Regions from separate parts of the Turicibacter bilis genome, predicted to be linked through region 1. Evidence: a T-box and tRNA genes for the amino acid it is inferred to sense, from the RefSeq annotation. Region 1 holds a T-box; the other regions hold tRNA genes.

The links. A T-box is a leader RNA that pairs with one kind of tRNA and senses whether it is charged. The one in region 1 lies ahead of J0J69_RS12965 (glycine--tRNA ligase), so its partner is inferred to be a tRNA-Gly.
Region 2: it has a tRNA-Gly gene. The T-box ahead of J0J69_RS12965 (glycine--tRNA ligase) is inferred to sense a tRNA for this amino acid. The anticodon was not compared.
Region 3: it has a tRNA-Gly gene. The T-box ahead of J0J69_RS12965 (glycine--tRNA ligase) is inferred to sense a tRNA for this amino acid. The anticodon was not compared.

What each region holds. Positions count from the first base shown of each region.
Region 1 is NZ_CP071249.1:2,695,602-2,700,708, forward strand. It holds gene era (GTPase Era) at 1-111, shown strand, start outside; gene J0J69_RS12955 (YqzL family protein) at 224-382, shown strand; gene recO (DNA repair protein RecO) at 384-1,124, shown strand; T-box leader at 1,339-1,516, shown strand; gene J0J69_RS12965 (glycine--tRNA ligase) at 1,595-2,968, shown strand; gene dnaG (DNA primase) at 3,032-4,828, shown strand; gene rpoD (RNA polymerase sigma factor RpoD) at 4,842-5,107, shown strand, end outside.
Region 2 is NZ_CP071249.1:1,054,390-1,059,496, forward strand. It holds gene J0J69_RS04925 (PDDEXK-like endonuclease domain-containing protein) at 1-1,430, opposite strand, end outside; gene J0J69_RS04930 (hypothetical protein) at 1,547-1,867, opposite strand; gene J0J69_RS04935 (CoA-disulfide reductase) at 1,956-3,290, opposite strand; tRNA gene J0J69_RS04940 (tRNA-Gly) at 3,390-3,463, opposite strand; tRNA gene J0J69_RS04945 (tRNA-His) at 3,468-3,543, opposite strand; tRNA gene J0J69_RS04950 (tRNA-Trp) at 3,546-3,619, opposite strand; tRNA gene J0J69_RS04955 (tRNA-Thr) at 3,634-3,709, opposite strand; tRNA gene J0J69_RS04960 (tRNA-Val) at 3,723-3,798, opposite strand; tRNA gene J0J69_RS04965 (tRNA-Glu) at 3,805-3,881, opposite strand; tRNA gene J0J69_RS04970 (tRNA-Asn) at 3,895-3,971, opposite strand; rRNA gene rrf (5S ribosomal RNA) at 3,978-4,086, opposite strand; tRNA gene J0J69_RS04980 (tRNA-Leu) at 4,096-4,184, opposite strand; tRNA gene J0J69_RS04985 (tRNA-Lys) at 4,224-4,299, opposite strand; tRNA gene J0J69_RS04990 (tRNA-Gln) at 4,305-4,379, opposite strand; tRNA gene J0J69_RS04995 (tRNA-Tyr) at 4,389-4,473, opposite strand; tRNA gene J0J69_RS05000 (tRNA-Thr) at 4,477-4,552, opposite strand; tRNA gene J0J69_RS05005 (tRNA-Val) at 4,566-4,641, opposite strand; tRNA gene J0J69_RS05010 (tRNA-Phe) at 4,648-4,723, opposite strand; tRNA gene J0J69_RS05015 (tRNA-Asp) at 4,734-4,809, opposite strand; tRNA gene J0J69_RS05020 (tRNA-Met) at 4,813-4,888, opposite strand; tRNA gene J0J69_RS05025 (tRNA-Ser) at 4,910-5,002, opposite strand; tRNA gene J0J69_RS05030 (tRNA-Met) at 5,022-5,098, opposite strand.
Region 3 is NZ_CP071249.1:2,452,450-2,457,556, reverse strand. It holds gene J0J69_RS11885 (DUF1189 family protein) at 86-877, opposite strand; tRNA gene J0J69_RS11880 (tRNA-Leu) at 1,152-1,240, opposite strand; tRNA gene J0J69_RS11875 (tRNA-Cys) at 1,261-1,334, opposite strand; tRNA gene J0J69_RS11870 (tRNA-Gly) at 1,340-1,413, opposite strand; tRNA gene J0J69_RS11865 (tRNA-His) at 1,424-1,499, opposite strand; tRNA gene J0J69_RS11860 (tRNA-Trp) at 1,513-1,586, opposite strand; tRNA gene J0J69_RS11855 (tRNA-Thr) at 1,594-1,669, opposite strand; tRNA gene J0J69_RS11850 (tRNA-Leu) at 1,843-1,931, opposite strand; tRNA gene J0J69_RS11845 (tRNA-Cys) at 1,952-2,025, opposite strand; tRNA gene J0J69_RS11840 (tRNA-Gly) at 2,031-2,104, opposite strand; tRNA gene J0J69_RS11835 (tRNA-His) at 2,115-2,190, opposite strand; tRNA gene J0J69_RS11830 (tRNA-Thr) at 2,196-2,271, opposite strand; tRNA gene J0J69_RS11825 (tRNA-Val) at 2,285-2,360, opposite strand; tRNA gene J0J69_RS11820 (tRNA-Glu) at 2,367-2,443, opposite strand; tRNA gene J0J69_RS11815 (tRNA-Asn) at 2,457-2,533, opposite strand; rRNA gene rrf (5S ribosomal RNA) at 2,546-2,654, opposite strand; rRNA gene J0J69_RS11805 (23S ribosomal RNA) at 2,707-5,107, opposite strand, start outside.

The DNA of each region.
Region 1 (5,107 bases):
AAATTATTAGGAACAAAAATCTACTTAGAATTATGGGTAAAAGTTCAAAAAGATTGGCGTAATAAAAAATTATATCTAAATGACTTTGGATATAGTGAAAAAGAATACTAATTCGACTTTTTAAGACAAAATTAAATTGGAATTATCATAGATTTTCTCTTCTTAGCCATACTAATGTATAGGGGCTAAAAATAATAGCGTAGCTAGTAAGAAGGGATCATACATGAATAGTCTAGAATGGGAAATCTTTAAACGTACAGGAAAAATTGATCACTATTTGTTAATGAAAGAATCAGATAAGTTAGCGATAGACAATATAAATACTGAGTTCTCAGAAGAGATTGCTAATGTAAAGCCTGCTAAAGTTACAGAGGAGGAGTAGCGTGGCAATTGATGTTGAAGGAATTATATTGAAGAGCTTTAACTATGGAGAACACCATAAAATTGTTAAAGTTCTGACGGAGAATCAGGGGGTTATTGGCGTTTTTGTACAAAACGCCAATAAAGTTAATACAAAAAAAAGTGCACTCGTCCAGCCATTGACTTGTGCACGTTTTAATTTAAAGCCCTCAACAAATGCCAATAGCGATCTATATTATGTTTATAGTGGAGACGTTATTGATTATTATTTAAATGTAAAGTTAGATTATGAAAATATAGCTTATTTTTATTTTATGATTGAATTAATTTTAAAAGGGATGGCTGAATCTGAGTACAGTTCGTATGTTTATCGTATGTTGAAAAATTTCTTAGATGCAGCTGAACAAGGTTATTCAGCTTATTTATTAAGTTTAATTTTTCAACTTAAAATGATGCCTATTATTGGCATTGAACCTGTAATGGATTGCTGTGCTGTGTGTAGAAGTACAGAACATATCGCAACACTGAGTGTACGCCAAGGAGGATTAGTTTGTGCTAAGTGTTATCACCCAGCGGAACCTATTTTAATTGATGCTCCCCTTATTCCAATTGTTCGTGCACTGTATAAGGTTGATATTAATCATTTACCTGAGGTTGAATTAGAAGAAGAATTGTTGAAACCAATTGAGCAATTTTTAGATGCCTATTATGATTCATATGCTGGTTTACATCTTCAGACTAAGAAATTTATGAAAGAAATTTAAAGAAGAGCGAATTTGCTCTTCTTTTTCTACTTTATATTTGAAAAGCATAATAGAAAGTAGAAAGAGTCATGTTGTATAAATTATCTTTATGTATGAATTTTAATAAATGTGTGATTATTAGTTGTAATTATTGTTTTTTTGCCGTCGTTTTTCGTATTTTTGTATATTGTCTTTTAACTATTGATATACTATAATGGTAGTAGTATAATGCAATATTTATGTGAAGACGAAGAGTAGTACTTTTGAACATTTGAATGGCAGCGAGTCTGGGAAGGTGGGAGCCAGATTTCAAGGTCTTAAGGAAGGGAACTTTTGAGCATAGTTAACAAAGTGGTAAAATCATAGGATTTTACAAATAGGGTGGAACCGCGGGAATAACTCTCGTCCCTATGCTCGTGGCATAGGTATGGGAGTTTTTATTTTCTCTATGTTCACGAGACCAGAATTTTGTTAAGTGAAGGAGCGTTAAAATGAGTCAAGTAACAATGGAAAAAATCGTAAATATGTGTAAAACACAAGGATTCGTTTACCAAGGAAGCGAAATTTATGGAGGATTAGCAAATACTTGGGATTATGGGCCGTTAGGTGTGGAATTAAAAAATAACGTGAAAAAAGCTTGGTGGAAAAAATTTATCCAAGAGTCACCATATAATGTGGGGTTAGATAGTGCCATCTTAATGAATCCTCAAACTTGGGTTGCATCAGGGCACGTTGGAGGATTTAGTGATCCTTTAATGGACTGTAAAGCATGTAAGAGTCGTCACCGTGCAGATAAATTAATCGAAGATCATGGAGACGATATCGTAGCTGATGGATGGACAGAAGAGCAAATGATGGCTTATATTCGTGAGCACAATATTGCATGTCCAGACTGTGGAGCTCATGACTTTACAGATATTCGTCAATTTGAATTAATGTTTAAAACACACATGGGAGTTGTTTCAGACGATAAATCAGCTGTTTATTTACGTCCAGAAACAGCACAAGGAATCTTCGTTAATTTCAAAAATGTTCAACGTACTAGCCGTAAAAAAATTCCATTTGGAATTGGACAAATCGGGAAATCATTCCGTAACGAAATTACACCAGGAAACTTTACATTCCGTACACGTGAATTCGAACAAATGGAATTAGAATTCTTCTGTAAACCAGGTGAAGATGGACAATGGTATGAGTTCTGGAAACAATATTGCTGGAATTGGTTGGTAAATTTAGGAATGAATCCAGAACATATTCGTCAACGTGAACATTCACCAGAAGAATTAAGTCACTACAGTAACGGAACATCAGATATCGAGTACCGTTTCCCATTTGGTTGGGGAGAGTTATGGGGAGTTGCCAACCGTACTGACTTCGACTTAAAAGCACATATGAAAGAATCAGGAGCAAACTTCGAATATCAAGATCCAACAACAAATGAAAAATATGTACCATACTGTATTGAACCATCAGTAGGAGCAGACCGTGTGACATTAGCGTTCTTAATTGATGCTTATGAAGAAGAAACGTTAGAAAATGGAGAAACACGTGAAGTTTTAAAATTCCACCCAGCTTTAGCTCCTTACAAAGTGGCGGTCTTACCATTAGTTAAGAAATTGAATGAACAATCATTAGAAGTGTTTGCAGAATTATCTAAACATATGATGGTTGATTATGATGAAGCGGGAACAATCGGTAAACGTTATCGTCGTCAAGATGCAATTGGAACACCATTCTGTGTCACATTCGACTATGATTCATTAGAAGATAAAAAAGTAACAGTTCGTCATCGTGATACAATGGAACAAGAACGTGTAGCAATCGATGAATTAGTTGAGTACATTACTTCAAAAATTCAATTTTAATTTCTACATAAAGTTGCTTTAAAATTTTAAAATTAAGACATTATAGGAGAGAGGGTGAACACGATGGGAAAGGGTCGAATTCCACAAGAATTATTTGATGAAGTCGTAGAAAAAAGTGATATCGTTGATGTCATTAGTGACTATGTACAATTGAGTAAAGCTGGGAAGAATTATAAAGGTTTATGTCCTTTCCATGGGGAAAATACCCCCTCTTTTGTCGTGTCACCAGATAAAGGAATCTATAAGTGCTTTGGTTGTGGAGAAGGAGGAAACGTCGTTTCGTTCGTCTCTTCACTTGAAGCTATTTCATATCCACAAGCTATCTTAAAATTAGCCAAGCGTGCGGGGATTGAAACGAACATTGTTCTACCATCAGATGAATCGATTCAAGACGCTAAGTTTAAAAATGAATTTGATATTTTAGAGTTTGCTAAAGGATTTTATCACTATTATTTAAATCACACAAAAGAAGGAAAAGTGGCATTAGATTATCTTCATAATCGTGGGATGAGTGATGAAACGATTGCGAAGTTTGGAATCGGGTTAGCTCCATCTTATTCGGACGCTTTAGTTAAAACGTTAGCTAATAATCGATATTCGTTAGATGTGGCGATGAAATTAGGTTTACTTAATGAGCATAATGGACAATATTATGATCGATTTAAATCCCGTATTATGTTCCCTATTTTTGATAAAATCGGACACGTGGTTGGATTTAGTGGTCGTGTTTTCTTAGAAGGGGATACTCATTTAGGGAAATACGTGAACTCACCTGAATCACCTATTTTCCAAAAAGGAAAGCTTATTTATCATTTAAATGATGCTAAGTTAGCGATTCGTCGTCATAATCGAGTCTTATTATTTGAAGGATTTTTAGATGTTATTTCCGCAGTTGAAGCGGGATTTGTTGAATCAGTCGCGACGATGGGAACCGCTTTGACCGAAGATCATAGTCGTGAATTACGCCGTCTAACTGATCAAATTATATTATGTTTTGATGGGGATAAAGCCGGACTCGCTGCTGCGAACAAAGCAATTCCTATTTTAATGGCACAAAACTTTTCAGTCAGTGTCGTTGAAATTCCAAATAAAATGGATCCTGATGAGTTTATTAAGACACACGGGAAAGAGGCCTTTTCTAAGTTAATTGATCAAGCAATTCCAGCTGTCGATTATCAGTATCGTTATATTAAACGACAGTTTAATTTAGAATTTGTTAGCCATCGAGAGCAATTTAAACGTCAAATCTACCATTTTGCTTATACCTTGCAAAGTCACACTCTGCAAGAGTTAATTTTAAAAAAATTAGCGTATGATATTTCAATAGGTGAGCAAAGTATTTTGCAGGAGTTCAATAGTAGCAAAAGTCAAGTGTATAAAAATGCCAATATTAATAACAATAAAAACGAAAACCTACAGATACATTCAAGACAAGTGCGAGATACTAAATATGAACGTTCTGAAAAAATGTTAATTCACTACATGTTAAAAGAGCGCCGTGTCGCTTTACAGGTAGAAAAAGAGTTAAATGGTTATTTGAATGATCCAACGCGTCGTAATATCGTGCTATATATTTTAGATTATTACACGACACATGAAACGATGAATTTACAATATTTTTTAAATTGGATTGACGAAGCCTTAGTTAAGCCGATTACAGATATTATTTTTGAGTGCGAGTCGCTTCCACCCCTTGGAAGTGATGAAGTCATTTATGATTTAATTTCTGTCGTTAAAGAATATGTTTATAGAGCTCAGATGGAGCAATTAAAAAAACAAATTAGCGAAGCAACATTAGATCACGAGAAATTGGAATTACTAGGTAAAGTAAATCAACTCAAACAACAGTTTGGGAAATAGAAGGAGTGGTTTTATGTCAAATCCGGTACTTGACGAAAAAAAGATTTTAGAAATTAATAATCAATTAATCAAGTTAGGAAAAAAACGTGGTTATTTAACATACGATGAAATCAATAATAACTTTGAACAAGTTCATTTAGACCCAGAAATGATTAGTTCATTTTTAGATTTATATGATGCAGAAGGAATTGATATCGTTAAATCAGAAAAAATTGTTGAACCAGAAGTTGCTCAAGCAGAAGAGGAAGAAACAGTTTTAATCTTACCTGATTTCGATAA
Region 2 (5,107 bases), 1.1 Mb from region 1:
CGAATTGATTGCTCAATCTGCGCAAGTGATTGACGATCTCCACCTAAAAACGACACACACAACGATTGAATTTCTTCCGGTAACTTATCAATTAACACACGTAATGCCTTATCTTTCTCACTTGTCACCAATACACGCTTTCCATGCGCTAATAAATGAGCAATCAAATTAACAATCGTATGACTTTTCCCGGTTCCTGGAGGGCCTTGTACTGTTACAGCAACATTATTTGCTAAACGTCTAGCAATATCCTTTTGCTCTTCATTCGCAGGAAGTGGAAATAATAATTGTTCTCCAATGCCTACCCAATCCTTTAATTCATCCTGTGATTGCCTCAATCCATCTACATCAATAATTGCTTGAATCGTTTTTGGAATTCTTCCACCTTCTTCAAGATACTCAATCGTCGACTGTAAATCCTCTTTTAATAAGGCTTCTGAACGCTTTCGAATGAAAATCACACTCTGTTGCTTAACCATTGGAAACTTACTAACAGGTTCTACCTCATCTTTTCCTAAATACAATCCATTTGGATGCATATAATGAATCAATTGACGTAAAATTCCCTCCGACTCCTCAATATCAAACGGAGAGATCATCGATCCAGACACAGCTTCCTTCAGTTGCATGATTTCCTGCTGATTCGCAAACTCAACACCGGCTAAAACTTCTAAATCTAATTGATATCCTCTCGTGCTCGGCAATAACTTCGCCACACCTCTTTCGGCATCAAAATCTAACTCCAATTTCATAACGAGCATCGGGTGATGAATTGGATATTTTAATTGATAAGATAACACACCAATTCCCATCATAATTTCAAGAGATTGCTCTTCTGATTTCATCATCTGTCTCAGTTGGAAAAAGTAATCATACATTTTTTGAATCTGGCGTTTACGCTTTTGATTAAGAGCCCATTCTTTCCACTCTTCAATCCACGTCTCATACATCTTTAAACAATACTTCATATGAAGGGGTAAATCTTTCATTTTGTCGAGCGCTTCATTAACCTCAATAAACATCTCAGAATGTTGGATTAAAAATCTTTCCCATTGGGTTAACTCGATCTTCCCCTGATGAACATGACTCACCTTTTTTTGAAGCTGTTCCCAGTTTTGATTCATAATTTCTTCTAATTCAACACCCGAGCAAATCACACTTCCATCCTTAGTATAGTCAAATTGTAATAATTCAAAAATTCTCCCTAATTTATGATCAAACATTGGATAATCATTTTTAAAGACTTGTTGGTGCACCTCAAGATAAGCGTCTGCATCAACACCATCTCCTCCTAAAAAACATCCATCCCCAAGTGGCAACTCATCTAGCATCCAAGACTTTTCATACTGCTTCAACTCACGAATCGGTTGACTTGTTAAATGGCGGAGTGCTAATAGATATTCAAATAACTGCTTTACCTTCTTGTCCAAAATTTTCACTCCTTTAACTCACACTTTTCTTCATTATATCACGAAAAGCAACAATCTCCGCACCTATATATACATACATATTCCGACAAAATCTAAAAAAGGTGACCAGTCAAAGACTAGACACCATTTTTAGAACCTTCATTTACCATATATACCCCTTGTAGCTGTTCCATAAAATCATGATCCTTCGTTGAAAGACGTATACTTCCTATCACAACAATCATTAAAAAAGAAAGAACTAGAAAAAGAAACATTAAATACTTAAACCACCATCTACGTTTCTTATTATCATAATCTTTATATATATCACAATCTACAACCTCATCACCCACATAATCAATCACAACGCCAGCTTCCTTTAACTCTTCCTTATTAAGTTCTTCATAAACTAAAGAATCACCATAACAACTAATAGGAGTAATATTATTCTTTTCCATAATAATCCCTCCTCCTACTAACTATTATATTAAAAAGACTAAAAAACGACACAAAAAAGGGGCGTTCTCACGAATCACCCCTTTTAAATTATTTTGCCACGCTACCTGCAATATTTAAAACATCCCATGTTCTTGCGAATGGTGGTGCATAGCATAAATCTAACATCGCTAATTGATCAGTGGTTAAACCAGCAAAAATAGCTGTAGCTAAAACGTTAACACGTTGAACAGCATCTTTACGCCCAACAATTTGTCCACCTAAGATAACTTTTGTGTCAGCATTATAAATTAATTTAACATTAATTTTTGATTGCCCTGGATAATAAGACGTTTGATTCATATCTGTAATGAATACAGTTTTATAATTAATTCCTAGATTAATCGCTTCTTGTTCAGATAATCCTGTACGCCCAGCCTCTAAATTCATAACTTTTAAACAAGCTGAAGCTAAAGATCCGTTGAACGTATGATGAGCACCTGCTAAGTTTTCACCAATAATACGTCCCATCTTATTTGCGACAGTGGCTAAAGGAATATATGCAGGTTCAGATTTTAAAATATGATTAATACTTGCACAATCACCCGCAGCATAAATATCTTCAATAGAAGTACGACCTTCATGATCAATGACTAAAGCACCATTACGTAACATCTCAATTCCAGTACCTTTTAAGAAGCTAGTATTTGGACGAACACCAGCCGTTAAAACAACAATATCAACGTCAAATGTTTCATCATTTGTTTTAATTTGAGTGACTGCCTCATCTCCGACTAACTCAGTAACCGTTTGTGATAAATGTAAGTGAACATCATGTGCACGTAACTCTTCTTCTAATAAATCTGTAATTTCTTTATCAAATGTATCCACTAAAACACGATCATTTAATTGGAAAACATGAACCTCTTTTCCGTATTGTTTAGCAGCTTCGACTACTTCTAATCCAATAAACCCCGCTCCAACAATTGCTACACGTTTTAATGCCTCATTTTGCATAGCATGTTTTAAAGCTTCTCCATCCTCCATGCTCTTTAACGTATACACATGTTTTAAATCGACATTTTTGATTGGAGGAATAATGGCACTAGCACCAGTAGCAATCATTAACTTATCATATGTATCTGTGAATGTCTCACCAGTTAATAAATTTTTAACCGTGATACATTTATTATCGGTATCCACATTAAGTACTTCATGTTCAATATTAACTGTAATTCCAGATGCATTAAATTGTTCAACCGTTCTAGCAATCATCTTTTGTGAATCTTCAAAGAAGTTTCCAACAAAATACGGTAAACCACATGCACCAAAAGAAACATGTCTAGACTTTTCATATACTGTGATTTGTGCTTCTTTATTAGCACGTTTTAATTTAGCTGCTGCACTCATTCCTGCAGCAACACCACCTACAATAATGACTTTCATAATAAACCTCCTTAGGTTAGAAAATTTCATCATAGCTTATAATCTATCCATATGAAATGTAGCAAAAAAAAACACCCCGAAGGATGTTAATAATCATATTGGAGCGGGTGAAGAGAATCGAACTCTCACAGTCAGCTTGGAAGGCTGAAGTTCTACCATTAAACTACACCCGCGTATTGGGGCGACTGATGGGAATCGAACCCACGAATGTCGGAGCCACAATCCGATGCGTTAACCACTTCGCCACAATCGCCATGGCAGGGGTGGCAGGAATCGAACCCACACTAACGGTTTTGGAGACCGCTGTTCTACCGTTAAACTACACCCCTAATTATTTAATTAATGGTGCCGGAAGCAGGACTTGAACCCGCAACCTACTGATTACAAGTCAGTTGCTCTACCAATTGAGCTATTCCGGCATTTATTTAATTATGGTGGAGGATGACGGGCTCGAACCGCCGACCCTCTGCTTGTAAGGCAGATGCTCTCCCAGCTGAGCTAATCCTCCACTTAATGGTGACCCGTACGGGATTCGAACCCGTGTATGCATGCGTGAAAGGCATGTGTGTTAAACCGCTTCACCAACGGGCCATTAAGTAATTAATGGCGCCCCAACTAGGACTCGAACCTAGGACCCCTTGATTAACAGTCAAGTGCTCTAACCAACTGAGCTATTGAGGCATTTTTGCCTAGCGACGTCCTACTCTCGCACTTGCGTACTACCCTCGGCGCTAAGGAGCTTAACTTCTGTGTTCGGTATGGGAACAGGTGTGACCTCCTTGCCATCATCACTAGACTATTTAATTGGTGCCTAGGGCCGGAATCGAACCGGCACGGGTGTCACCACCCGCAGGATTTTAAGTCCTGTGCGTCTACCAGTTCCGCCACCCAGGCATTTCGTTTATTTCAAGGCACGCGCCTATTTTTTGAAAATGGTGTCCTGCAGAGGACTCGAACCTCTGACCCTCTGATTAAAAGTCAGATGCTCTACCAACTGAGCTAGCAGGACATCATTGGCTGGGCTAGCTGGATTCGAACCAGCGCATGACGGAGTCAAAGTCCGTTGCCTTACCGCTTGGCTATAGCCCATGATTAAAGTGGTGGTGGGGGACGGATTCGAACCGCCGAACTCGGAGAGAGCGGATTTACAGTCCGCCGCGTTTAGCCACTTCGCTACCCCACCAGCTGGTGCCGGAAGCAGGACTTGAACCCGCAACCTACTGATTACAAGTCAGTTGCTCTACCAATTGAGCTATTCCGGCATTTATTTAATTATGGTGGAGGATGACGGGCTCGAACCGCCGACCCTCTGCTTGTAAGGCAGATGCTCTCCCAGCTGAGCTAATCCTCCACTTAATGGTGGCTTGGGACGGAATCGAACCGCCGACACAAGGATTTTCAGTCCTTTGCTCTACCGACTGAGCTACCAAGCCTTTTTTAAAATGGCGGTCCAGACGGGAATCGAACCCGCGATCTCCTGCGTGACAGGCAGGCATGTTAACCGCTACACCACTGGACCTTTTGGTTGCGGGGACAGGACTTGAACCTGCGACCTTCGGGTTATGAGCCCGACGAGCTACCAACTGCTCCACCCCGCGATGTTATATTTAAATTTAATATGGCGGAGGAAGAGGGATTCGAACCCCCGCGACGCTTTCACGCCCTGTCGGTTTTCAAGACCGATCCCTTCAGCCGGACTTGGGTATTCCTCCATTTTATCCATATTCTCTTTGGTAGCGGAGGAGGGACTCGAACCCCCAACCTCACGGGTATGAACCGTACGCTCTAGCCAGTTGAGCTACTCCGCCATTTATTGT
Region 3 (5,107 bases), 240 kb from region 1:
ATACATATATAATACATGGCAATTATAGTAAAATAAAGTGTGTAAGTGGTTACACATATGCGTTTTTTTCATAAAAAAAACAAGGCTAGTTGCCTTGTTCTTGATTTCCGACTAAATATGGAATGACTCGACGTCTATAGACAAAGTAAGCTACAAGTGGTGCACCAATATTATAAATGAGCATTGTCAAACCTACATTGAACATTCCTACAACTAAAGCCATCACACATGGGAATGTTGATGAATAAATCACAATATTTAAAACTTCCTTATATGATAAGAAACTCGTATGCCCAAACTTCAATAACATCGATAAAGCAGCCACTACGAACGTAAAGACAAACGTTGATAACACACCTGTCTGATAAGCCCCTAACACAAATGGCACAACAAACATTGGCTTAATTGAAGAAGCTACACGACCAAAAACATCCTCATAACTCGCATCATCAAAATTTACTCCTTCAAAATAAGAATAACCAACTTCATATTGTCTATCTTGTTCAACAAAAACTAGATGATCCTGATTGAAAACAACACCATTATTTACTTCATTTACATCTCCGTTAAATAACACCTTAACCCCATTACTCAAATTAATCTCAGCAAATTCAGAACATGTCAACGTACCACTTTGCACACCACATCCCACTGGAAGAGAATCCACAAAACGATCTTGATCCGTTTCTGTTAACTGCCAAATCTTTTGGTCCCAACGATACGGCGCATCACCAATTAAAATAAATGCAAATGGCGTCATCTGCATAAAAGATAAAATAATTAAAAATAACAAACTAATTAAAATCGGTGTTTTTCTTAGAGCAAATACTGCATCAATTGAATACGTCGTCTCTAACATCAACTTTAACCTTTTCATATCACACACACCCATCCTATAATCTCAAAATCCTCGTACAACAAAATATACCTACTAGAATTTTTATTATAATCTAGTCCATCAACTAAGAATTATAACAGAGTTTTCAAGTAAAGTATAAAATATTACACTATCTTCCCTAATCTGCAGAAATATTATATCAAGTATTAGAAAACACAACCATATGTAATCGTTATCACATTAATCTAATAAAAAAAGTATCCTTTGGATACTAGAAATAAAAAAAGAGTATTACTACTCATTATAACAAAATTGGTGCCTAGGGCCGGAATCGAACCGGCACGGGTGTCACCACCCGCAGGATTTTAAGTCCTGTGCGTCTACCAGTTCCGCCACCCAGGCACATCATTCATTAAATTATTTGGAGGCGCCAATCGGATTTGAACCGATGATCAGGGAGTTGCAGTCCCATGCCTTACCACTTGGCTATGGCGCCTTGTATGGAGCGGGTGAAGAGAATCGAACTCTCACAGTCAGCTTGGAAGGCTGAAGTTCTACCATTAAACTACACCCGCTTATTATTAATGGGGCGACTGATGGGAATCGAACCCACGAGTGTCGGAGCCACAATCCGATGCGTTAACCACTTCGCCACAATCGCCATTTAAACTCGTTGGCAGGGGTGGCAGGAATCGAACCCACACTAACGGTTTTGGAGACCGCTGTTCTACCGTTAAACTACACCCCTATTTATCTGGTGCCGGAAGCAGGACTTGAACCCGCAACCTACTGATTACAAGTCAGTTGCTCTACCAATTGAGCTATTCCGGCAAAATGTATCATTTTGATACATAAATTATTATATATCAACATAAATAAAATTGCAATAATAAATTTCTTTATATTTTTATATCTAATACGTATGGTACCTTACTTTATATCATATATAAGCAAACTTCATTTATGACATAAAAAAAAGAGTTATTTACTCATTATAATAAAATTGGTGCCTAGGGCCGGAATCGAACCGGCACGGGTGTCACCACCCGCAGGATTTTAAGTCCTGTGCGTCTACCAGTTCCGCCACCCAGGCACATCATTCATTAAATTATTTGGAGGCGCCAATCGGATTTGAACCGATGATCAGGGAGTTGCAGTCCCATGCCTTACCACTTGGCTATGGCGCCTTGTATGGAGCGGGTGAAGAGAATCGAACTCTCACAGTCAGCTTGGAAGGCTGAAGTTCTACCATTAAACTACACCCGCTTATTATTAATGGGGCGACTGATGGGAATCGAACCCACGAGTGTCGGAGCCACAATCCGATGCGTTAACCACTTCGCCACAATCGCCATACTGGTGCCGGAAGCAGGACTTGAACCCGCAACCTACTGATTACAAGTCAGTTGCTCTACCAATTGAGCTATTCCGGCAGTTATTTAATTATGGTGGAGGATGACGGGCTCGAACCGCCGACCCTCTGCTTGTAAGGCAGATGCTCTCCCAGCTGAGCTAATCCTCCACTTAATGGTGACCCGTACGGGATTCGAACCCGTGTATGCATGCGTGAAAGGCATGTGTGTTAAACCGCTTCACCAACGGGCCATTAAGTAATTAATGGCGCCCCAACTAGGACTCGAACCTAGGACCCCTTGATTAACAGTCAAGTGCTCTAACCAACTGAGCTATTGAGGCAGGTTTATTTTGGCCCAGCGACGTCCTACTCTCGCACTTGCGTACTACCCTCGGCGCTAAGGAGCTTAACTTCTGTGTTCGGTATGGGAACAGGTGTGCCCTCCTTGCCATCATCACTAGACCATTGAAAGATGTTGTTAATCTTCCAAAACTAGATATCTTCTTCAGTTTCTTTGGTTAAGTCCTCGATCGATTAGTATCAGTCCGCTCCATGTGTCACCACACTTCCACTCCTGACCTATCAACCTCGTCGTCTTCAAGGGATCTTACTTCTTTCGAATGGGAAATCTCATCTTGAGGGGGGCTTCACGCTTAGATGCTTTCAGCGTTTATCCCGTCCACACGTAGCTACCCAGCTATGCTCCTGGCAGAACAACTGGTACACCAGCGGTGTGTCCATCCCGGTCCTCTCGTACTAAGGACAGCTCCTCTCAAATTTCCTACGCCCACGACGGATAGGGACCGAACTGTCTCACGACGTTCTGAACCCAGCTCGCGTACCGCTTTAATGGGCGAACAGCCCAACCCTTGGGACCGACTACAGCCCCAGGATGCGATGAGCCGACATCGAGGTGCCAAACCTCCCCGTCGATGTGAACTCTTGGGGGAGATCAGCCTGTTATCCCCGGGGTAGCTTTTATCCGTTGAGCGACGGCCCTTCCATTCGGTACCGCCGGATCACTAAGCCCGACTTTCGTCCCTGCTCGACTTGTAGGTCTCGCAGTCAAGCTCCCTTCTGCCTTTACACTCTTCGAATGATTTCCAACCATTCTGAGGGAACCTTTGGGCGCCTCCGTTACTCTTTGGGAGGCGACCGCCCCAGTCAAACTGCCCACCTGACACTGTTCCCTGACCCGATAAGGGCCACGGGTTAGAACCCCAGTGACACAAGGGTAGTATCCCAACAGCGACTCCACCAAGACTGGCGTCCTGGTTTCTTCGTCTCCTACCTATCCTGTACATGTGCCACCAGTGCTCAATATCAAGCTACAGTAAAGCTCCACGGGGTCTTTCCGTCCTGTCGCGGGTAACCTGCATCTTCACAGGTACTATGATTTCACCGAGTCTCTTGTTGAGACAGCGCCCAGATCGTTACGCCTTTCGTGCGGGTCGGAACTTACCCGACAAGGAATTTCGCTACCTTAGGACCGTTATAGTTACGGCCGCCGTTTACTGGGGCTTCAATTCAAAGCTTCGCTTGCGCTAACCTCTCCTCTTAACCTTCCAGCACCGGGCAGGCGTCAGCCCCTATACATCACCTTGCGGTTTAGCAGAGACCTGTGTTTTTGATAAACAGTCGCCTGGGCCTATTCACTGCGGCTTGCTTTCACAAGCACCCCTTCTCCCGAAGTTACGGGGTCATTTTGCCGAGTTCCTTAACAAGAGTTCTCTCGCTCATCTTAGGATTCTCTCCTCGCCTACCTGTGTCGGTTATCGGTACGGGCACTTATTAAATTAACCCTAGAAGCTTTTCTTGGAAGCGTGACGTCAGTTGACTTCGCCATTCGGCTTCGGCATCACAGCTCAATGTTATGCCATGCGGATTTGCCTACATGACCACCTCACTGCTTACACGTGAATCCAATCACACGCTCAACTTAGCCTTCTCCGTCACTCCATCAGTTTAATAAGTGGTACAGGAATATCAACCTGTTGTCCATCGGCTACGCCTTTCGGCCTCACCTTAGGTCCCGACTTACCCAGGGCGGACGAGCCTTCCCCTGGAAACCTTAGGCTTTCGATGGATAGGATTCTCACCTATCTTTCGCTACTCACACCGGCATTCTCACTTCTAACCGCTCCACAGCTCCTTCCGGTACTGCTTCACCGCTGTTAGAACGCTCTCCTACCACTGACTCTAAAGTCAATCCGCAGCTTCGGCGGTCCGTTTAGCCCCGGTACATTTTCGGCGCAGAGTCACTCGACTAGTGAGCTATTACGCACTCTTTAAAGGATGGCTGCTTCTAAGCCAACCTCCTAGTTGTCTGTGCATCTCCACATCCTTTTCCACTTAACGGACACTTGGGGGCCTTAGCTGGCGGTCTGGGCTCTTTCCCTTTTGACCATGGACCTTATCACCCACAGTCTGACTCCCGATTATATCTATCTGGCATTCGGAGTTTGATTGAGATCAGTACCCCGAGGTGGGGCCATCACCCATTCAGTGCTCTACCTCCAGTAGACTTAACATCGAGGCTAGCCCTAAAGCTATTTCGGAGAGAACCAGCTATATCCGTGTTCGATTGGAATTTCACCCCTAGCCACAAGTCATCCAAGCACTTTTCAACGTGCCCTGGTTCGGCCCTCCAGTCAGTGTTACCTGACCTTCAGCCTGCTCATGGCTAGCTCACACGGTTTCGGGTCTACAACATCGTACTCTTCGCCCTATTCAGACTCGCTTTCGCTACGGCTCCGCATCTTCTGCTTAACCTCGCACGATATCGTAACTCGCCGGTTCATTCTACAAAAGGCACGCCATCACCCATTAACGGGCTCTGACTATTTGTAGGCACACGGTTTCAGGTTCTCTTTCACTCCCCTTCCGGGGTTCTTTTCACCTTTCCCTCACGGTAC